Regions from separate parts of the Rhizobium sp. SG741 genome, predicted to be linked through region 2. Evidence: predicted binding sites of a transcription regulator. Region 2 holds the regulator's gene; the other holds the start of a gene.
The links. Region 2 encodes LexA, which represses DNA repair genes until DNA is damaged. Its sites were predicted from a motif close to TGTTCNNNNTGTGTTCNG; they were not measured.

Region 1: a site for LexA is predicted at 4,772-4,789, ahead of FHT29_RS23660 (UvrD-helicase domain-containing protein). Genes of this name have one in related genera too.

Annotation. Positions count from the first base shown of each region.
Region 1 covers NZ_JAAZQP010000010.1:83,453-94,946, forward strand. Annotated here, with positions in the region: gene pncA (bifunctional nicotinamidase/pyrazinamidase) at 1-256, opposite strand, end outside; gene FHT29_RS23650 (sugar MFS transporter) at 369-1,652, opposite strand; partial or broken gene FHT29_RS34615 (GIY-YIG nuclease family protein) at 1,879-2,058, opposite strand; gene FHT29_RS23660 (UvrD-helicase domain-containing protein) at 2,254-4,719, opposite strand; gene FHT29_RS23665 (efflux RND transporter periplasmic adaptor subunit) at 5,077-6,243, shown strand; gene FHT29_RS23670 (efflux RND transporter permease subunit) at 6,261-9,395, shown strand; gene FHT29_RS23675 (flagellin) at 9,646-10,659, shown strand; gene FHT29_RS23680 (OmpA family protein) at 10,855-11,494, shown strand, end outside.
Region 2 covers NZ_JAAZQP010000004.1:171,289-182,782, forward strand. Annotated here, with positions in the region: gene fabZ (3-hydroxyacyl-ACP dehydratase FabZ) at 1-141, shown strand, start outside; gene lpxA (acyl-ACP--UDP-N-acetylglucosamine O-acyltransferase) at 138-953, shown strand; gene FHT29_RS12350 (LpxI family protein) at 956-1,837, shown strand; gene lpxB (lipid-A-disaccharide synthase) at 1,834-3,015, shown strand; gene gltA (citrate synthase) at 3,042-4,331, opposite strand; gene FHT29_RS12365 (ComEC/Rec2 family competence protein) at 4,612-7,071, shown strand; gene lexA (transcriptional repressor LexA) at 7,052-7,774, opposite strand; gene FHT29_RS12375 (VOC family protein) at 8,199-9,086, shown strand; gene kdsA (3-deoxy-8-phosphooctulonate synthase) at 9,083-9,922, shown strand; gene eno (phosphopyruvate hydratase) at 10,072-11,346, shown strand.

The sequences.
Region 1 (11,494 bases), on a different contig from region 2:
GGACGCAATGGTCTGGCCACATCATCTGCGGCTTGCCAGAGAGCATGCCCATTTCGAAAGGCTTCTTGCCGGGATGGGCCGAGGCAAAGCTGCCGTGACCGGCCGGATGCCAGTCCTGCGATGCCACAACCAGGTCGTATCTGCCGCTATCGATGAGCGCGTTGGCAACAGGCACCACCTGATCGCCATCGGGCACCGGAAGATTGCCGCCGGGGCAGAAGCCGTTCTGGATGTCGATGAGCAGCAGTGCTTTCATGAGGCCTGTCCTTCCGTCTCTGTTGCACTGCACGATGCCAAGCGACGGGATTCGGATCAAGCCTTTTGCGCCCCGCCGGCGGACCGGACGAGGCGCAATGGTTTGCAAAGGTTTACGCGGGCTTGTGGCCCATCAGGCCGTAGAAGGCGATATAGACGTAGCAGATGATCGGCATCAGGAAGGCGAGATGGATGCCGATGGTGTCGGCAAGTCCGCCCTGGATCATCGGCAGGATGGCGCCGCCGACGATGGCCAGGCACAGGATGCCGGAGCCCTGGCTCGTATATTTGCCGAGACCGTGCAGCGCCAGGCTGAAGATCGTCGGGAACATGATGGAGTTGAACAGGCCGATTGCCAGCACCGACCACATGGCGACATGGCCGGTCGTGAGCACGGTGACCAGGAGCAGGATGATGACCGCAGCGGCATTGAAGGCAAGCGCCTTGCCGTCGTCTATATGGCGCATGATCAGCGAGCCGATGAAGCGGCCGATCATGGCGCCGCCCCAGAAATAGGAGACATAATGCGCGGCATCGGCCTCGGAGAGATGAGCGATGTCAGGCTGGCTCAGGAAGTTGACGAGGAAGCTGCCGACGCTGACTTCGGCGCCGACATAGAGGAAGATGCCGACAGCGCCGAGCACGAGATGGCGATACTGCCAGGCCGAGCCGCCGCCGCGCATCGGTTCGACCGTTTCCTCGTCTTCGACTTCGGGCAGCTTCAGCGCCGCAAAGATGGCGGCAAGCACCAAGAAAGCCACCGCAAGCAGTAGATAGGGGAATTTCACCGCACCCGCCTCGGCAAGGCGCATGGCGTCGATCTGTTCCGGTGTGGCGTTGGTTGCGGCAACGGTTGCGGCTGACAGGATCAGCATGGCGCCGAAGAGCGGTGCAATCGTTGTGCCGAGCGAATTGAATGCCTGCGTCAGGTTCAGCCGGCTTGCGGCGGTATCGGGAGGTCCCAATACGGTGACATAGGGGTTGGCGGCGACCTGCAGGATCGTGATGCCGGTGGCAAGCACGAAGAGGGCGCCGAGGAAGAGGGTATAGACGCGATAGCTGGCGGCAGGAATGAACAACGCGCAGCCGACGGCGGCAATAGCGAGGCCGGCGACGATCCCCCACTTATAGGTGATGCGCTTCACAAGCGCTCCGGCCGGCAGCGATACGATGAAATACGCGCCGAAGAAGCAGAACTGGATCAGCATCGACTGGGTGTAATTGAGCTGAAAGACGCTCTTCAGGTGCGGGACCAGAATGTCGTTCAGGCAGGTGATGAAGCCCCACATGAAAAAGAGTGAGGTGAGTGCGATAAGCGCGAATTGATAACTGCCCTGGCCTTGGTGTGCGGATGCACGGGCGCTGGTGGGCGCAGAGCTTGTTGCTGAGCCAGCCACTTTTTTATCCTCGGTTTTTGTTTTTGCCAGGCTTCGACGATCGGCCCGGGCGAGAGCCCGAACGGGCCGAGATGCAGGCTGGCAGCGGCTTGCCGAGATACCGCGGGAAACGCGCAATCCCGAAGCCGCCAAAGTCGATATAATCGATTAGGACTGGATTGGTAGCTTGCTAGCGATGCGGATTTTGCAGGGCTGGGATGTTGGGGGCGGGCGGCTGATTGAGCGTCTACCACAATTCATAATATAGGGCGCGCCAATCGGGGTTCATTTTCTCAATCAGCTCGATCTTCCATTGGCGATGCCAGTGTTTCAGAGACTTTTCCCGCTTTATGGCTGAAACGATGTCTGCGTGATCTTCATACCAGACGAGCCGCGTGCAACCATACTTCCATGCGAATCCGGGTGTGTGACGCGCCCGTGGTTCTAGTGGGCACAATGCGTCCGGTCGGAATGCTTTGCGTGGATCCTCGGGTCAAGCTCGAGGATGACGGAGGGTGGGGAGATGAGGAGCCCTACAGTGAGTCCAAGGCCTCGCTTTATATTGGCGTAGGCCTTCGCATTCGTGTGCGCCCTCTGGTCCCAAACCGGATGATCTAGGTAATCAAACCCGCTCCACAAACCCATCCAGCACACGTTTCTGCCCGGCGCGGTCGAATTCGATCGTCAGCTTGTTGCCTTCGATCTCCGACACATTGCCATTGCCGAACTTGATGTGGAAGACGCGGTCGCCGATGGCAAATTTGGAGGGTTCGGAGGAGGTGGACTTGGCCACCAGCTCGCCGTCGATCGTGCGCACTTTCGGGCCGCTTTCGCCGTAGCCGATACGTTCGACGGCGTGGCCGGAGCGGCTGCCCCAGTTGTCGCGGGTCGCGTCGGTCTTGTTGGCCTGGGCGCGTTTCCAGCCAGGGGTGGAATAGGAATTGGCGAAAGGCTCGGCTTTGTCGAAACGCGACTGGCCATAGCCGCCGCGGCCGTACCCGCCGTAGGATTGCTCGACTTCGGCGACTTCGACATGGGTGACCGGCAATTCGTCGAGGAAGCGGGACGGGATGGTCGATTGCCATAGGCCGTGGATGCGGCGGTTGGAGACGAACCAGATGTGGCAGCGGTGTTTGGCGCGGGTGAGGCCGACATAAGCGAGGCGGCGTTCTTCCTCCAGGCCGGCGCGGCCGCTCTCGTCGAGCGAGCGCTGATGAGGGAAAAGACCTTCCTCCCAGCCGGGCAGGAAGACGGTGTCGAATTCCAGGCCCTTGGCGGAGTGCAGCGTCATGATCGAGACGGCATCGAGGTTTTCGTTCTGCTCGACGTCCATGACGAGGGCGACGTGTTCGAGGAAGCCGCGCATGGATTCGAAGCTGTCCATCGAGCGGATGAGTTCCTTCAGGTTTTCAAGCCGTCCGGGCGCTTCCGCCGATTTGTCGTTCTTCCACATGTCCGTATAGCCGGACTCTTCGAGGATCTGCTCGGCAAGTTCGGTGTGCGGCGTATTTTCGAGCAGGCCCTGCCAGCGGCGGAAGGATTGCACGACGTCGAACAGCGCCTTGCGCGCCTTTGGCTTCATCTCGTCGGTCTCGATGATGTCGGCCGCTGCCGCCAGCATCGGAATATCGCGCACGCGGGCGTAGTCGTGCAGCGCGCGCACCGTGGTGTCGCCAAGGCCGCGCTTCGGGGTGTTGACGATGCGCTCGAAGGCGAGATCGTCGGCCGGCTGGCAGACCAGGCGGAAATAGGCCATGGCGTCGCGGATTTCGAGGCGCTCGTAGAAGCGAGGGCCACCGACGACGCGGTAGTTCAGGCCGAGCGTGACGAAACGGTCTTCGAATTCGCGCATCTGGAAGGAGGCGCGCACCAGGATCGCCATGTCGTTCAGCTTGTGTTTGTTGCGCTGAAGCTGCTCGATCTCCTCGCCGATGGCGCGGGCTTCCTCCTCGGAATCCCAGGAGGCGTGCACCTGCACCTTGATGTCGTCAGGGTCGGAACGGTCGGTGAACAGCGTCTTGCCGAGCCGGCCCTCATTATGGGCGATCAGATGCGCGGCTGCACCGAGGATGTGCTCGGTGGAGCGGTAGTTGCGCTCGAGCTTGATCACCTTGGCGCCGGGAAAATCCTTTTCGAAGCGCAGGATATTGTCCACCTCCGCGCCGCGCCAGCCATAGATCGACTGGTCGTCGTCGCCGACGCAGCAGACATTCTGCAGCTCGCCCTTCGGCCGTTGGGCCAGGAGTCGCAGCCACATATATTGCGCCGTGTTGGTGTCCTGATACTCGTCGACGAGGATATAGCGAAAGCGCTGATGGTAGTCCTTCAATATGTCAGGATTCTGCCGGAACATATTGATCGGATGCAGCAAAAGGTCGCCGAAGTCGCAGGCGTTCAGCGTCTTCAGGCGGTTCTGGTAAGCGGCATAGAGTTCGCGGCCCTTGCCGTTGGCAAAGGCGCGGGCGTCGCCCTCGGGAATCTCGGCGGGGCCAAGACCCTTGTTCTTCCACGTGTCGATCATGCCGGCGAATTGCTTGGCCGGCCAGCGCTTGTCGTCCAGGCCCTCTGCCTGGATCAGCTGCTTGATCAGGCGGATGACGTCGTCGGTATCGAGAATGGTGAAGCTGGAAGAGAGGCCGACCAGCTCTGCATGGCGGCGCAGAAGCTTGACGCCGATCGAGTGGAAGGTGCCGAGCCAGGGCATGCCCTCGACAGCGCCGCCGACGAGCAGGGCGACGCGTTCCTTCATTTCGCGCGCCGCCTTGTTGGTGAAGGTGACGGCGAGGATCTGGCTGGGGAAGGCGCGGTTGGTGGAGAGGATATGGGCGATGCGGGTCGTCAGCACACGCGTCTTGCCGGTTCCGGCGCCGGCAAGCACCAGAACGGGCCCGTCGAGCGTCTCCACCGCTTCCGTCTGTTCCGGATTGAGGCCTGCGAGATAGTCCGGCCGGCGGTGGCTGTCGCGCGCCGCCATGGCACGGGCCGCAATGCCGCCGCCGATGCTGCCTGCATCCGGCGCAGAACGGCGCGGCGCCAGATGCTCCGGCTCCTCGTCAAAGAAGGGAATGTCGTCATGTCCGATGGTCATGTGGCCCAATGTAATGATTCTACCCTGAAAGGCAAAAGAAACGGGCTGAAAATAGAACAAAAAGTGCACATTCACAGGCAAAGGCAGGTAACGGGGAGTCTGTTCCCGCATCTGAACGGAGATGTGGGAGTGCGAATGAAACGCCTCGTTGTCTGCGGAAATATTACAACTTTGTCATAGTCTGCGGCAATGCTTGCCGCATATGTATAAAAAAACGATATTGCACAAAATCGGGCACAATCGTGCGTTATGAAGCCAACCCGAACTTGGCCTCGGCAAGCGCGCTTGACGCGACGAGGCCATGCCAAACCGACGACGCGATTTCATCGCCTCTGACACAACGAGCCGGAGACGTGCATGACCGCCTGGAAGCAGCTTTCCTTGTGTTTTTTCTTGCTGGTGGCAGGTCTTGCCGCCGCCGTGGCCTTCGTGCCGGGCGCAGCTGGCCTGTTGCGGGGAGCTGGCGTTCCAGAAGCCGTGGTGGCGGTTGTTGCGCCCGGCAAGAGCGACACTGGCGAGAAGCAGGCTAGTGCTGCCAATGGCGGTGCACGCCGCGGCCAGAATGTGCCGCTCGTCGTTACGGAGCCGGTGGTCGGCGGCATCGTCAATGACCGCCTCAGCGCCATCGGTACAGGCGACGCCATTCGTTCGGTCGTCGTCATGCCGCAGGCAGCCGGCACGATCCGGGAAATCCTCATCAAGTCCGGCGATCGGATAAAGCAGGGACAGGTGTTGGCCCGCCTCGACGATGACGAGCAGGTCATCGCTCGCGGCCAGGCGGAAGTAGCGCTGAGGAGCGCATCCGAGAAATCCCAGCTCTATCGCAATATCAAGTCCAGCGTGTCGCGCATGGATGTCTTCGATGCCGAGATCGTCGAGCAGGGCGCCAAGCTGGCGCTGCAATCGGCGGAACTCGCCTTGAAGCGCCGCGATATCGTTGCGCCGATCGACGGCATCGTCGGGATCGTGCCGGTCGTCGTCGGCGACAACGTGACGACGACGACGAGCATCGTGACACTGGACGACCGCTCCGAGATCCTGGTGGACTATTGGGTGCCGGAACGCTTCGCCAATACGGTCAAGGTCAATCAACCGGCGGAAGCGACATCGGTTGCGCTGCCGGGGCGCGTCTTCACCGGTGTGGTCGAGGCGGTGGACAATCGTATCGATGGCGCCAGCCGGACCTTGCGCGTGCGCGCCCGCATCGACAACGCCGCCGATGAGCTGCGGGCCGGCATGTCCTTCAATGTCGGCATGCGCTTCTCCGGCGAAACCTATCCCTCCGTCGATCCGCTTGCGGTGCAGTGGGACGGAGAGGGCGCGCATGTATGGCGCGTTGCCGACGGCAAGTCGTCGAAGGTGCGTGTCAGCATCGTGCAGCGCAATCCGGATGCCGTCTTGGTCAAGGGCGATCTTCGCGATGGCGATCTCATCGTCATCGAAGGATTGCAGCGTGTGACCGAAGGCGGCGACGTTCGGTTTGCGCGCGATGTCGCCCAGGCCTCGGAGGTCATCACGCAATGACGGAGCAGGGCGATGAGATGAAGGAAGCCGGCGCGGGTTCGGGCAAGCAGTCCTTCACCGCGCTTTTCGTGCGCCGGCCGATCCTGGCGCTGGTTTTCAATACGCTGTTGGTCGTTGCCGGCCTTGCCGCTTATGTCGGTGTCGAGGTGCGTGAGCTGCCGGATGTCGACCGTCCCGTCGTCACGGTGCGAACCGTATTCGACGGCGCGTCGCCGCAGACGGTGGATCAGGAGCTGACCAAGGTCATCGAAGGTGCTGTTGCTCGCGTCAGTGGTCTGAAATCGGTCTCCTCCAGCTCGTCCTTCGGACAGAGCAGGGTGACGCTGGAGTTCTCCGACGCCACGGATCTCTCGGTCGCCGCCAACGACGTCCGCGATGCCATCGGCCGCATCACCGAGCAATTGCCCGATCAGGCCGATGCGCCGCAGATCGTCAAAGCGGATTCGGATTCGCAGCCGATCATGCGCCTTGCCGTAACCTCCAGCACGTTGACGATGGACGACCTGACGCAGCTCGTCGACAAGGAGATTACCGACCGGCTGGCTTCGGTCGAAGGCGTTGCCGATGTCGAGCTTTACGGCGATCAGGAGAAAGTCTTCCGGATCGATGTCGATCAGGCAGCGCTGGCGGGGCGAGGATTGACGATCGGCGATCTGACGACCGCGCTTGCGACGGCCGCGCTCGACGTGCCGGCGGGGTCGCTGAAAAGCGCCCGTCAGGATATCGTCGTGCGCGCTACGGCTGCGCTGCAGACGCCGGAGGATTTTGCGCGGCTGATGGTCAAGGACCGTGTGCGGCTTTCTGATGTCGCTACCGTAACGCTCGGTCCGCGAGACGGGACGACCGCGCTGCGCTCCAACGGCGTGCAGGGGATCGGCCTCGGCATTATCCGTCAGGCGCAGTCGAATACGCTCAATATCTCGGAAGGCGTGAAGTCTGTTGTCGCGCAACTTTCGAAGTCGCTGCCCGAGGGGACGCGTATCGTCATCACCAGCGATGATGCCGTGTTCATTCAGGGAGCGATCCACGAGGTGGTGCTGGCGCTCATCCTTTCCGCGCTGATCGTCACCGTCGTTATCTATCTCTTCCTGAGAGACTGGCGGGCAACGCTGATCCCGGTCGTCACCATGCCGGTGGCGCTGACGGGTACGCTCGCCGCGCTCTACATGGTCGGTTTCTCGGTCAATATCCTGACGCTGCTGGCGATCGTACTTGCCACCGGCCTCGTGGTCGACGACGCCATCGTCGTGCTGGAAAACATCGTCCGTCGCAGGGCCGAGAAAATCGGGCCGCGGGCCGCCGCCGTGCTCGGCACGCGCGAAGTCTTCTTCGCCGTCATTGCGACGACGGCCACGCTTGCTGCGGTGTTCATTCCGCTGTCGTTCCTGCCGGGGCAGGTGGGCGGCCTGTTCCGCGAGTTCGGCTTCGTGCTTGCCTTCTCCGTCGGCCTGTCGTCGATCGTGGCATTGACGCTTTGCCCCATGCTCGCGTCGCGCATGCTGACCAAGGAGATGCGCGAGGATCACGGCATGCTCGGCCGTTTCGGCGAGCTGTTTGCCGCCGTCTATCGTCGGACGCTGCGGGCCTGTCTCAATGGACCGCTTGTGGTCATCGTCTTCTGCGCCCTGTTCTCGGCTGCCGCCGTCTTGGCATTCATGAATGTCAAAAGCGAACTGACGCCAAACGAAGACCGGGCCATGGTCATGCTTCGCCTGACCACGCCGCAGGGGGCGGGTCTCGATTACACGAAGGATCAATTGCAGCGCGTCGAGGAGCGGCTGCAGCCGCTGATGGATAGCGGCGATATCCGCAATATCTACGCAATCTCCGGCATGAACGGCCAGAAGAATAGCGGTTTCATGGTGCTGACCCTGGCGCCATGGAGCGAGCGTCATCGCACGCAGCAGGACATCGTTTCCGACATCAACCGCGCCACGGCAAATGTGCCGGCCCTACGCGGCAACGTTATTCAGGCCAATAGCCTGCGCATTCGCGGCGCCGGCAGTGGCGTGCAGATGGCGCTTATCGGCAATAATCACGAGGCGCTGACTGAATCGGCACTGAAACTGGTGCAGGCGCTCGATGCAACGGGCCAGTTCGACACGCCGCGTCTTAACAACGAACCGACCCAGGCCCAGGTTTCCGTCGCCATCGATCGCGAGCGCGCTTCCGATCTCGGGGTCGATATTACAGGTCTTTCGGTCGCGCTGCAGTCGCTGCTTGAAGGGCGTTCCGTGGTCGATGTCTTCGTCGCCGGCGAGTCCTATCCGGTGCTGCTGACCTCGACGATGCGCCCGATCGACGATCCGACCGATCTTGAGAACGTCTATTTGAAGACCGGCGACGGCAAGATCGTGCCGATGTCGGTTATCGCATCCCTGAAGGAGAATGCTGTTGCGCCGCAGCTGACCCGCGAGCAGCAGCTTGCGTCGGTTGCTATCACCGCCGGCCTCAAGAACGGCATGTCGCTCGGCCAAGCCGTCGAGGAGGTGACCAGGATCGCGGCACCGCTATTGCCGCCTGGCGCGCGGTTGATGCCTTTGGCGGAAGCGGCGACGCTGGAGGAGAATTCCAGCGGCATGGCGTTGACCTTCGGCTTTGCCATCGTCATCATCTTCCTGGTGCTTGCTGCGCAGTTCGAAAGCGTGCTGTCGTCGCTGATCATCATGTCCACGGTGCCGCTTGGCCTTGCCTGTGCCGTTTTCGCGCTTGTCATCACCGGTTCGAGCCTCAACATCTACAGCCAGATTGGGCTGGTGCTGCTTGTCGGCGTGATGGCGAAGAACGGCATACTGATCGTGGAATTCGCCAACCAGCTTCGCGACAAGGGCGAGGGCGTGCGCGAAGCAATCGAAAAGGCCTGCGCGCTCCGCCTACGTCCCGTCATGATGACCATGATTGCGACCATCCTCGGTGGCGTGCCGCTGGTGTTTGCCGAAGGCGCGGGCGCGGAAGCGCGCATAGCGCTGGGCTGGGTGATCGTCGGCGGGCTTGGTTTCGCGACCCTGGTGACGCTTTACATCACGCCCGTCGCCTATCTCCTTATTGCCCGCTTCGCCAAGCCGCAGACACATGAGGAGCAACGCCTGCATGAGGAAATGTCGGACGCGGCGCTCCGCGCGAAACTGGCCGATCTCCGGGCTGCCGAATGAAGGTCGAGCACGGGTGAGTTGCGCCCGCTGCAGCTTCTGCGCTTATTTATGGCAAATCATGTGTTACGATTAGCTGTTTATTAAGCATGTTTGCTAATGATAGTGACCTGTAACCGCCGGAGTTCAGGTGTTGTTTTTGCCTGGCTTCCCGTTTGCCGACACTCTCGGCCCGCGCGCATGAGCGCCCGCGGCAAGGTTCCAATGTCTCATTGTATTTGTTGCGTATTGTTGCGTCCGGAGTTCGTGTGCCGTGAGTATTTTTTCGACTTTCATCAGGGTCAGTCCCTCTGTGAATACAGCGCTGAAAGTGCTGAGGGACACCCAGGTCAAACTGAACAATGCCGAACGGCAGATGTCGTCCGGTCTGCGTGTGCAGACGGTAAAGGACGACGCTACATACTGGAAAATTTCGACTCTGACTCGCACCGATGTCGGCGCCATTTCGGCGGTGCATGATGCGCTTGGCCTTGCCGCATCCACGGTCAGCACCGCCTCCACGGGCGTCAGCAGTGCAATCGACATCGTGACGCAGATCCGAACGAAGCTTGTCAGCGCCTTTGAGACGAGCGTCGACAAGACGAAGCTCAATGACGAGATTACCGAACTCAAGCAGCAGCTTCGCAGCGTCGGGGAGTCGGCAAGCTTCAACGGCGTCAACTGGATCGTATTGCAGGACGGCGAAGACCCGACAGAGCCGCACCAGGTGCCGGGCTCTCTCATCCGCCACACCAACGGAAGCATTTCGATCGGCATGCTGAACTACGAGGGCGTGGCATCGACGGGAGGCACCATCGTCCCAGCGGATGCGCGATACCTGATCGATGATCAGTCGAGTGGAACCGGCGGCTACGGCGTGCTGACCTCGACGGCCTTTGCGACGGATGCCGGGGCAGCGAAGAACTATGTGCTGATCGACAGCAAGAATGGCGACACGAGCGGCCAGGTGGAAATTTCACTCGATGCGAATACGACGAAGGGCGCCATCGTCGATATGGTCAATACCGTTACGGCGATGTTGCAGCAGCTCAATACGATCGGCTCGGCCTTCGGCTCCCTGGAGACACGCATCAACCTTCAGAGCCAGTTCGCCGGCAATCTCAGCGATTCGTTGACGAGCGGCGTCGGCAAGCTCGTGGATGCCAATATGGAACAGCAGTCGAGCAAGGTATTGGCGTTGCAGACCCAGCAGCAGCTCGGGCTGCAATCGCTTTCGATCGCCAATGCGAGCTACAATACGGTTTTGCAGCTCTTCCAGAATCTCTGACTGTCGGGCCTACGCCGCAGCGGGGTGAAACGGGTTGATGTCAGCCCCGCAGATCGCGGGCGGCGATTGGTTTCCGCAAAAGCTGTGCCTTTGCGCTATGCACAGGGGACAAAGGTCCGGATAAGATTTCTCTTCATCATATTGCCGCAATGCTTCATATCTGCTGCGGCCATCGAACCGGAGAGCGACGATTCTATGATCAAGAAAATTGCCATCCTTGCCCTAGCGGCGGGTTTTTTGAATGCATGCACCACGACTGACCCCTATACGGGCGAGCAGAAGGTGTCCAATACGGCGGGCGGTGCAGCACTCGGTGCCGGCGTCGGTGCGGTTGCCGGTCTTCTCATCGGTCATTCCCCGGCTTCGCGCCGCAATGCCGCGCTGATCGGCGCCGGCGTCGGTGCGCTCGCAGGTGCCGGCATCGGCAACTATATGGATCAGCAGGAATCGGAGCTGCGCGCGCAGCTGCAGGGCACCGGGGTTTCGGTTACCCGCGCGGGTGACCGCATCATCCTGAACATGCCGTCGGCGATCACCTTCGATGTCGACCAGGATGCGATCAAGCCGGAGTTCTTTGCGACCCTCAATTCCGTCGCCATCGTCCTGCGCAAGTTCAATCGTACGCTGATCGACGTCAACGGCCACACGGATTCGACCGGCAGCCTGCAGCATAACCAGGATCTGTCCGAGCGCCGTGCCGGCTCGGTTGCCTCCTACCTCGGCAGCCAGGGCATCGACCAGCGCCGCATGTCCGCCATCGGCTTCGGTCCGTCGCAGCCGGTCGCGTCCAATGCAAACGAAGCTGGCCGCGCCCAGAACCGCCGCGTCGAGATCC
Region 2 (11,494 bases):
CGCGTCGAATTCCATGTCGTCAAGCAGAAGCAGCGCGGTACGATCTGGAAGTTCCATTGTGATGCCAAGGTCGATGGCATCCTGGTTGCCGAAGCCGATATCGGCGCGATGATTGTGAGGAAGGATCAGGACGAGGCATGAGCAGCATCGCAAAAAGCGCGAGCATTCATAAGTTCGCGGTCGTTGAGGATGGTGCCATCATCGGCGAGAACGTCGAGATCGGGCCTTTCTGCCACGTCGGCCCCAAGGTCGTGCTGCATGATAATGTCCATCTGCTGACGCATGCCATCGTCACCGGTCGCACGACGATCGGCAAGGGAACGAAGATATTTCCGATGGCCATTGTCGGTGGCGACCCGCAGAGCGTTCATCACGGCGGCGAAGAGACGACGCTGGATGTTGGTGAGAACTGCACGATACGTGAAGGCGTGACGATCAATACCGGCACGGCCGACTACGGCGGCAAGACGATTGTCGGCAACAACAATCTGTTCCTCGCCAATTCCCATGTCGCGCATGATTGCCGCGTCGGCAACAATGTCATCATGTCCAACAATGTCATGCTGGCGGGGCATGTGACCATCGAAGATCGCGCCATTCTGGGCGGTGGCTGCGCCGTGCACCAGTTCACCCGCATCGGTCGGCAGGCTTTCATCGGAGGACTTTCGGCTGCAAGCTACGATGTCATTCCCTACGGCATGCTGAACGGAAATCCAGGCGTGCTGTCCGGCCTCAACATTGTCGGCATGACGCGCGCAGGCATAGACCGCGCGGTCATTCACAGGGTTCGACGCGCCTACAAGGGTATCTTCGAAGGCGAAGGTTCGATCCGCGACAATGCCGCGGCGATCCGTGACGAATATGCCGATTGCAAGGAAGTGATTGAGATCCTCGATTTCATCGCAGCCGATAGCGATCGCGCACTGTCGTCGCCCAATCGCGGCAAGAGTTGACGGTGGTCTCCGCCGGCCAAGACGGCAAGGGTAGGTTGGCGATCATCGCGGGCAGTGGTTTTCTCCCGGCTTACGTTGCTGAAGCTGCCCGCCAGGCCGGCGAAAATCCTGTCATCATTGCGTTGACGAACGAGGCGGATAGGGATTGGTCCGCTTTTGATCACGCCAATCTCGGTGTCGGCAATTTCGCCGGCCTTGAAATCACGTTCCGTCGCTATGGCGTTGACCGGGTCGTCATGTCCGGCGGCGTCGCGCGCCGTCCGCCTTGGCGGGAGGTGCATCCGACGTGGCGCGTGATCAAAGAATTACCCTCGACTATCCGCACGCTTCTTTCCGGCGGCGATAATGCCGTGCTGCAGATGGTCATCCGCTTGATCGAGGCCGGTGGCGTCCGCGTCGTCGGTGCGCACGAGATTGCGCCCGACCTGCTGGCGACCACCGGGCCGCTCGGGCGGCACGCACCCTCGCAAGAGGATTTGCGCGATATCGCCCAAGGTGCGAAGGCAGCCGACGCGCTTGGGCTTTTGGATGTCGGCCAGGGCGCCGTCAGCGTCGGTGGCCGTGTAGTGGCGCTTGAGGGCGCCGAGGGCACGGACAAGATGATCGAGCGTGTTGCCGGCTTGCGTGCCGAGGGCCGTATATCGACGCGCCGTCGCGGCGTACTGGTCAAGCTCTGCAAACCCCAGCAGGATGTGCGCGCCGATCTGCCCTCGATTGGTGTCTCGACTGTGCTGAACGCCAAGAAGGCCGGCCTTGCCGGCGTTGCGGTGGAAGCGGGCAGGGCGCTGGTTCTCGACCGTGAGGCGGTGATTGCCGCGGCCGACGAAGCCGGCATCTTCGTCTGCGGTATCGATCGTGGTCTGAGCGCGGAGGGCTTCATGTGAGCGGCGCTCCCTTGAAGCTAGCTGTCGTTGCGGGAGAGGTTTCCGGCGATCTGCTGGGCGGCGATCTCGTCGCGGCGTTGAAGCGGCGCCTTGGCGGTCCCGTGGAGTTGATCGGCGTCGGCGGCGAGGCGCTGGAAGCGCAAGGCCTGCGCTCGCTTTTCGATTATTCCGAATTGTCAATCATGGGCTTCATCCAGGTGATCAAGAGACTGCCGAAACTGCTTGCCCGCATCCGGCAGACGGCCGAAGCCATTATCGCGGCCAAGCCCGATGTGCTTCTGATCATTGATAGCCCGGATTTCACCCACCGCGTGGCGAGAAGGGTGCGCAAGGCATTGCCCGGCCTTCCGGTCATCAACTATGTCTGCCCCAGCGTCTGGGCGTGGAAGGAATACCGTGCGCGGGAAATGCTCGCCTATGTCGATCATGTGCTGGCCGTGCTGCCGTTCGAGCCGGAAGCCATGCAGCGCTTGGGTGGGCCGGCGACAACCTATGTCGGCCATCGCCTGACGGTGGACGTCGATCTGCTGAAGACGCGCCGACAACGCGCGGTGCGCGGCACGAGTGCTGCCGACGCCCCAATGACGATCCTTCTTCTCCCGGGGTCGCGCGCTTCGGAAATCCGCCAGCTCCTGCCGGTTTTTGAGCGGGCTACCGATGAACTTAGCCGGCGAAACGATGGCGTCCGGTATCTGCTGCCGACGGTGCCGAGGCAGGAGGCCCTAGTGCGGTCGCTTCTCGAAAATTGGAGCATCAAGCCGGATATCCTCGTTGGTCAGGATGCGAAGTGGAAGGCCTTTGCGCACGCGGATGCCGCCATGGCAGCGTCTGGCACGGTGATCCTGGAGTTGGGGCTTGCCGGCGTTCCGGTGGTCTCGACTTACAAGACGGAATGGCTGGCCAGATTTGTGATGGCGCGCATCAAGGTATGGACGGCGGCCTTGCCGAACCTGATTGCCGATTACGCTGTCGTGCCTGAGCTCATCAACGACATTTTGCGGCCCGGCCTGCTGGCCCGCTATATGGAGCGCCTGTCGAACGACACGCCTGAGCTATCGGCAATGCTCGCGGGCTATGATGTCGTCTGGCAGCGCATGCAGACGGAGGAGCCGCCTGGTGACAAGGCGGCCGCGATCCTCCTGGAGGTCTTGTCCAATAAAAAAACCGGTCATTTCTGACCGGTTTTTTGTTTCAAGTCCGGAGCTTAGCGCTTGGAGACCGGAACGTATTCGCGCGGCGGTTCGCCGGTATAGAGCTGGCGCGGACGGCCGATGCGCTGATGCGGATCCTCGATCATCTCGTTCCACTGAGCGATCCAGCCGACGGTACGGGCAAGCGCGAACAGCACTGTGAACATGGTGGTGGGGAAGCCGAGGGCCTTCAGCGTGATGCCGGAGTAGAAGTCCACGTTCGGGTAGAGCTTCTTCTCGATGAAGTATTCATCGGTCAGCGCGATGCGTTCCAGCTCTATCGCGATGTCGAGCAGCGGATCGTCCTTGATGCCGAGTTCGCCGAGAACCTCATGCGCCGTCTTCTGCATGATCTTGGCGCGCGGATCGTAGTTCTTATAAACGCGGTGGCCGAAGCCCATCAGGCGGAACGGATCGTTCTTGTCCTTGGCGCGTGCGATGTATTCCGGAATGTGGTCGACAGAGCCGATTTCCGTCAGCATGTTCAGCGCGGCTTCGTTGGCGCCGCCATGAGCAGGGCCCCAGAGGCAGGCGATGCCTGCAGCGATGCAGGCAAACGGGTTTGCGCCAGAGGAGCCTGCGAGGCGAACCGTCGAGGTCGAAGCGTTCTGCTCGTGGTCGGCATGCAGGATGAAGATACGGTCCATGGCGCGTGCCAGCACCGGATTGACGACATACTCTTCGCAGGGAACGGCAAAGCACATGCGCAGGAAGTTCGATGCGTAATCCAGATCGTTCTTCGGATAAACGAAGGGCTGGCCGATATGGTACTTGTAGGCCATGGCGGCAAGCGTCGGCATCTTGGCGATCATACGCAGGCTCGCGACCATGCGCTGATGCGGATCGGTGATGTCCGTCGAGTCGTGATAGAAGGCTGACAGAGCGCCGACGCAGCCGCACATGACGGCCATCGGATGCGCGTCGCGGCGAAAGCCGGTGAAAAAGCGCGACATCTGCTCATGCACCATGGTGTGGTGCACGACGCGATAGTCGAAGTCCTTCTTCTGTGCGGCCGTCGGCAGTTCGCCGTAGAGCAGCAGGTAGCATACTTCGAGGAAATCGCCGTGTTCGGCCAGTTGTTCGATCGGATAGCCGCGATGCAGCAGAACGCCTTCGTCGCCATCAATATAGGTGATGCTGGACTCGCACGACGCGGTCGAGGTGAAGCCAGGATCGTAAGTGAAAGTGGAGGTGTTCTTATAAAGGGCACCAATATCAATGACACTCGGGCCGATGGTCCCGGTTTTGACCGGCAGGTCTACCGTCTTCTCACCCCAAGTTAGTTTCGCGCTTTGTTCCGTCATGCTGATCCTCCAAGATTTGGCGGGATTGACGCCATAAAAAGCGCCAAAAGGTTAAGCGACTACCGACTAGCTATATGATCCAGAGCCTAATGCCAAGTTATCCTAATGCCGAATTGTGCGTTGCGGTATCAACTTTTGGGCAATGCAGTAGGGCATTTGATCCCCCCGTTCCGGTAAATGGCGCAATTTGGCAGTGGGTGTGCCGATTTTGGTTGAATTCACCGAATGGTGACGGCAAAAATCGCGTCATAGCTGTAGTTTTGCGTGGGGCAGGCAGTGAATGCCTAATTTAGAGGCACCGGAGCAGCAGGAGGATGGCAGGAATCTTCCTGGGCCTGCAGAGCCTCACCATGCCGCCACGCCCCTTGTTTCTCGTGCCAAAGCGGAGCAGCGGGAGCGGACGCAGGATCAGGCGCCGCCGGTCGCGCGTTTCTACCTGGCTGTCAGTCGCATCAGATCCTTTGTTTGGCGCCTGATCGAAGAGGAGGCCGCGCATGGTCGTGCCATCCTGTTTGCGCCGATCTATATGGGCCTCGGCACGATCTTCTGGTTCAAGGCCGATATCGATCCGCCGCCGCAGACGGTCCTTGCTGCGCTTCTGGTCCTGGCTGGCAGCTTTCTTTTCAGGCGCGAAGCGGGCCGCGTGCTTCGGCATGTCCTCTTCGCCGGCATGCTGGTTTGTCTGGGCATGGCTCTGGCACAGTGGGAAAGCTGGCGGGCATCGACCGTCATGCTCGACTCGGCTGTGACCACGACCGTCACAGGTCGGATCGAAAGGCGAGAATCCTACGATAACGGAGGTTGGCGATACGTCGTCAAAGTCGACAAGACAGAAAAGCCGGCCATTCGCAGACCGCCGGAGCGCGTCACCATTTTCGTGCGCAAACAGGCAGAACCGTTCAACCTCGGCGACCGCATCCAGGGCAAGGCGCGACTGACGCCTCCGGCCGGACCTGCTCTGCCTGATCTCAACGATTTCGCGTTCAGTTCCTATTTCAACGGCATCGGTGCAAACGGCTTTGCCTTTGGAAAGCCGACCCTGCTGTCACCGGCCAGTGATGTTGCGGCGGATTCGGTGTCGGACAAGGCGGATATCTGGCTTGCCGGCCTGCGCAACAGCATAGGCGACAGGATTAGAAGAACCTTGCCCGGCGACACCGGCGCTTTCGCGGCCTCACTTGTCACCGATGAGAGACGCGCGCTTTCGGACGAAACGACCGAAGCGCTGCGAATGGCCGGGCTCACGCATATCATTGCCATTTCCGGCCTCAACATGGCGCTTTCGGCCGGTATCTTCTATATCGGCCTGCGCTATCTGTTCAGCCTGTTTCCCGGCATGGCGCAGGCGTGGCCGACCAAGAAGATAGCCGCTTTCGGCGCGCTGGTAACCCTGACGGCTTACTATCTCATTTCCGGCTTTGGCGTGTCGGCCGAACGCGCCTTCATCATGATGGCGATCATGCTGGTTGCCGTGCTCTTCGACCGGCCGTCGATCAGTCTGCGCAACGTTGCGCTCTCGGCAATCGTCATTCTCAGCCTGTCGCCGTCGCAGGTGCTCGGACCGAGCTTTCAGATGTCCTACGCCGCGACGCTGGCGCTGGTATCCGGCTACACGCTTTGGAAACGGCGCCAGCATCGGGAAAATATTCTTTCGCGCTCCAGGCTCCTGAGCCCCCTGCTGTTCGTTACGCGCTTCTTCGGCGGCATATTGTCGACCTCCTTCATTGGCGGCGCGTCGACGGCGATCTTCTCGATCGAGCATTTTCACCGGTTGGCGACATACGGACTTGCAGCCAATCTCGCTGCGATGCCGATAGTCTCCTTCGTCGTCATGCCGTTTGGCATGGCGGCAATGTTGCTTATGCCATTTGGCCTCGACGGGCCCTTTTGGCAAATCACCGGCGAGGGACTGGAGTTGGTCATCGCTATCGCCAAAACGGTGGCGGGGTGGGGCGGCGATATTACCTTCGGCCGCCAGCCCGCCTGGCTTATGCCGACGTTCATCACAGGCTTTCTGCTCATGACGATGTTGCGAACGAGCGTGCGCCATGTGGGCCTGCTGTTGCTGCTTTCTTCCCTCGGCGTGGCAGCATTCGGCTCTGGCGTGCCCAAACCGGATCTCATGATTTCCGAGGATGGTGTTCTGGTTGCCTTGCGACAGGACGACATACTGGCAACAAATCGCGAAAGGCCGCAGGCTTTCATTTTCGAACAGTGGCAGAGGGCGCTGGTTGCGAGCGAGCATCAACCTCCGACTATCCTTCCTGTTAATAGCCGCCTTCCCCAGATCAGCAAGACGGATCATCGCCGGCGATTGAGCGTCGAAGAGCAGGGCGCAGTTCGCAAGGCAATGGATGAAGCACTCGACCAGGCCATGCAGGGCAGTTTTGCTTGCCAAAAGGGCGCATGGTGCGTCGCGATGCTTGAAAATGGCGCGATGCTGGTCACCATCGAGGACGCAGCTTACCTGTCGCCGGCCTGCGATACGGCCAATATCGTCGTCACTCCCGTACGACTACGCCTGGATCGCTGCCGCTCCGGCGCCATGCTTTTCACAGGCGCCACATTGCGGCAAACAGGGTCCATTGAGATGGACCTCAGCACCGACAAGCCAAATGTGGTTACTGCGTTCGAAAATCCACAGCGCCCATGGGCTCGGCACAGAACCTACGATTGGCGCACAGGCACATTCGGCGCGCCGATCGTCCGAGCATCACCGGTCAGTGATAACGGCGAATGAGGCCAACGAGCTTGCCTTGCACCTTGACGCGATCCGGCCCGAAGATGCGGGTCTCATAAGCGGGATTGGCTGCCTCGAGCGCGATGGAGGCCCCCTTGCGGCGGAAGCGCTTCAGCGTCGCTTCCTCGTCGTCGACGAGCGCGACGACGATATCGCCCGGATTGGCAGTCGTTGCATTGCGAATGATGACCGTATCGCCGTCAAAAATGCCGGCATCGATCATTGAATCGCCTCTTACTTCCAGCGCATAATGCTCGCCCGAGCCGAGCATGTCGGCAGGGACGGTTATGTCGTGGGTATTGTTTTGGATGGCCGAGATCGGAACGCCAGCGGCGATGCGGCCCATGACCGGTACCGAAACAGAGCTGTTCTGGTCGTCGTTCGCCACTTTTGGCGGAGCAGGCGGCGCAACTGGCTGGGGTTTGCCAAGGCTGCCTTCGATGACGCTCGGCGAAAAGCCGCGGCGCGGCTGCAGGCTTGGATTATAGGCATCCGGCAGCTTGATGACCTCAAGCGCTCTGGCCCTGTTCGGTAGCCGGCGGATGAACCCTCGTTCCTCCAAAGCCGTGATCAGACGGTGAATACCGGATTTGGATGCAAGATCCAGCGCGTCCTTCATCTCGTCGAAAGATGGTGGCACGCCGGACTCCTTCATCCGTTCGTGAATGAAGAGAAGCAGTTCCTGCTGCTTGCGCGTCAACATCGTCTTGGAACCCCAGAATCGAGAAAAGCGTGAAACAAATCCAGAACGGACACTATATGTTCCATATGTGTTCCGCAAGTACTTAAATTTCGGTAAAGCTTTGCACGGACAGTTAAATATTCGACATCACTGGGTGGACCCGATAAAAGTCTCATATGGTTATATCCGCGCTAACATATCGGAAAACATAAGGAAATGCTCTTTAGTGCTTCATTGGGCGCATGCAGCCTACCTTGAGTAGCTGACGCATGGATGAAAGCCATTTTCACGACATGCGATTCCGGTACCGATCAAAGAATCAGCCGCGTGATCTGGCGTCTTCGACAGGACATGCGGTCGTCTTGCGCCTCTATCGTCTTGCTTTCATCTTGAATTGGAGGATGGATGGGCGCAAACCTGCGGGCGCAGGAAAATAGGAGACATCATGACTTTGTCGCCGCATCCGCTGGATCATCTCGTATTGCCGACCGTCAATCTCGCTTTGGCGCGCGAGCGGCTCGGCAAGCTCGGTTTCACCGTCGCGCCCGACGCCCGGCATCCGTTCGGCACCGAGAATGCCTGCGTCTTCTTTGCGGACAAGACCTATCTTGAACCGCTGGCAGTGGCATCCCCTGAGCAATGTGAGGAGAGCGTCGGCGCGGGGAATGTCTTCGTTGCGCGCGATCAGGCCTATCGCTTCCGGCTCGGTGAAGACGGCTTTTCAGCCGTGGTGTTCGGCTCGGAGGATGCTGTCGCCGATGATGAGCGCTTTCGGGTAAGCGCCATCTCGGCGGGACGCATGCTGGATTTCTCGCGTCCCATGAAAATGCCGGATGGAACGGAGACCGTCGCCGGTTTTCGTCTCGCTTTCGCCGCCGATCTGCGTGCGCCGGATTTTCTGGCCTTCTGCTGCCAGCGCATCAATCCGCTGCCGGCCGATCGCAGCGTGCTGGAGCGCCATGAAAACGGCGTCACCGGCATTGCGCGGGTGGCGATATCGACACCCACCCCGGCCGCGTTCCGCACTTTCTTCGAAGCGATCGTCGGTGAACCCTGGATATCGGAACATTCTTTCGGTCTGACGATCAGGGCGGCCAATGCCGATATCGAGCTCCTGACGCCGGCAGGCATGGAAGCGTTTTACGATTTGCCTGTTCACTCGGACGATCCCGGCTTGCAGGCGCGCGCAATCCTTTTCAAAACACGCGATCTTTCCGTGACATCGTCGCATTTCGCTGCTAACGGCGTCACCTACACGCGTAAGAACAATCGTATATTGACAAGGCTGGCCCCCGGACCGGGCGCCCTGTTCGCCTTCGAGGAGATAGCATGAGCACGAATTCTGAAGTGATCGTCGGCGAGGGAGCCTCCAAGGTTCTGTTTTCCAACACCGCCAAGCTGTCGCTTATTGCTGGTCCGTGTCAGATGGAAAGCCGCGAGCATGCTTTTATGGTTGCTGGCGTCCTGAAGGAACTCTGCGGCAAGCTTGGCATCGGCCTTGTCTACAAATCCTCCTATGACAAGGCGAACCGGACTTCGCTCTCCGGCAAGCGCGGCATCGGCCTTGAAAAATCCATGGAAGTCTTTGCCGATCTGAAAAAGGAATACGGTTTTCCGGTCTTGACCGACATTCACACGGAAGAGCAGTGTGCTGTCGTCGCCAAGACGGTCGATATCCTGCAGATCCCGGCCTTCCTGTCGCGCCAGACAGACCTGCTGGTTGCCGCCGCCAAGACCGGCCGCGTCGTCAACGTCAAGAAGGGACAGTTTCTGGCTCCCTGGGACATGAAGAACGTGCTTGCCAAGCTGAACGACAGCGGTAACCCGAACATTCTTCTGTGCGAGCGCGGCGCCTCCTTCGGCTACAATACGCTGGTCTCCGACATGCGCTCGCTGCCTATCATGGCGGCGATGGGCGCGCCGGTGATTTTCGATGCGACCCATTCCGTGCAGCAGCCCGGCGGGCAGGGCGGTTCGACGGGCGGCGATCGCCGATTCGTCGAGACGCTGGCGCGCGCCGCCGTCGCCGTCGGCGTCGCCGGCGTTTTCGTCGAGACGCATGAAGATCCGGACAATGCGCCGTCGGACGGCCCGAACATGGTCTATCTGAAGGATATGCCGCGGCTTCTTGAGAAGCTGCTTGCCTTCGACGCCATCGCCAAGGCTTGAGAAATATCAGGCATTCAACAGGCTGACATGTATTTGCGTTACGGGGCCTGCAGGAGTGCGAAATCGGGGTGCGGAGCGGCATTGTAATTTCCGCGTCTTCGATTAAGACCATTTCAATCGATTTATAAACCAGCGAGCAGGAAGCTATCATGACCGCAATCACCGACATTATCGCCCGCGAGATTCTCGACAGCCGTGGCAATCCGACTGTCGAAGTCGATGTCTACCTCGAAGATGGCAGCATGGGCCGCGCGGCGGTTCCGTCGGGTGCGTCGACCGGCGCGCATGAAGCCGTCGAGCTTCGCGACGGCGGCAAGCGCTATCATGGCAAGGGCGTGGAGAAGGCTGTCGAAGCCGTTAATACCGAGATATTCGACGCGATCGGCGGCATGGACGCTGAAAATCAGATCCAGATCGACGACATCATGATCGAGCTTGACGGCACGCCGAACAAGTCCCGCATCGGCGCCAATGCCATCCTCGGCGTATCGCTCGCCGCCGCCAAGGCAGCTGCCCAGAGTGCAAACCTGCCGCTCTATCGCTACGTCGGCGGCGCTCACGCTCGCCTGCTCCCGGTTCCGATGATGAACATCATCAACGGCGGCGCCCATGCCGACAATCCGATCGATTTCCAGGAATTCATGATCCTGCCGCTCGGTGCAGACACTTTCCGCGATGCCGTGCGCATGGGCTCGGAAGTATTCCACGTCCTCAAGAAGGAACTGGCTTCGCAGGGTCATAACACAAATGTCGGTGACGAAGGTGGCTTTGCGCCTGGCCTCTCCAGCGCCCCTGCCGCTCTCGACTTCATCATGAAGTCGATCGAAAAAGCCGGCTACAAGCCGGGCGAAGAAATCGCTCTTGGCCTTGATTGCGCTTCGACCGAGTTCTTCAAGGACGGCAAGTACGTGCTCGAAGGCGAAGGCCGCACGCTGGAATCCGGCGCCATGGCCGAATATCTCGCTGAACTCGCCGCCAACTACCCGATCGTTTCGATCGAAGACGGCATGGCCGAGGACGACTGGGAAGGCTGGAAGACGCTCACCGACCTGATCGGCAAGAAGACGCAGCTCGTCGGCGACGACCTGTTCGTCACCAACTCCGCTCGTCTGCGCGATGGCATCCGCATGGGCGTCGCCAACTCGATCCTCGTCAAGGTCAACCAGATCGGCACGCTGACGGAAACGCTCGACGCTGTCGAAACCGCGCACAAGGCCAACTACACGGCCGTCATGTCGCACCGCTCCGGTGAAACCGAGGACTCGACCATCGCCGATCTCGCGGTTGCCACCAACTGCGGTCAGATCAAGACCGGCTCGCTGTCGCGCTCCGATCGTCTTGCCAAGTACAACCAGCTCATCCGCATCGAAGAAGGTCTCGGCCCGCAGGCGAAGTATGCCGGCCGCTCCATTCTTCGTGGCTGAGCTTGACCCGCAGGATCCGTCGGATTTTGCTGTTCATATTCGCTGATCTTGAACCGCGCCCTCGGGCGCGGTTTTTTGTTGGGCGCGCGGTAGAGTCAACGGACGGTTAATCTCTCACGGCTAAAGTTGCTCTAGGTGTTTGATTTGA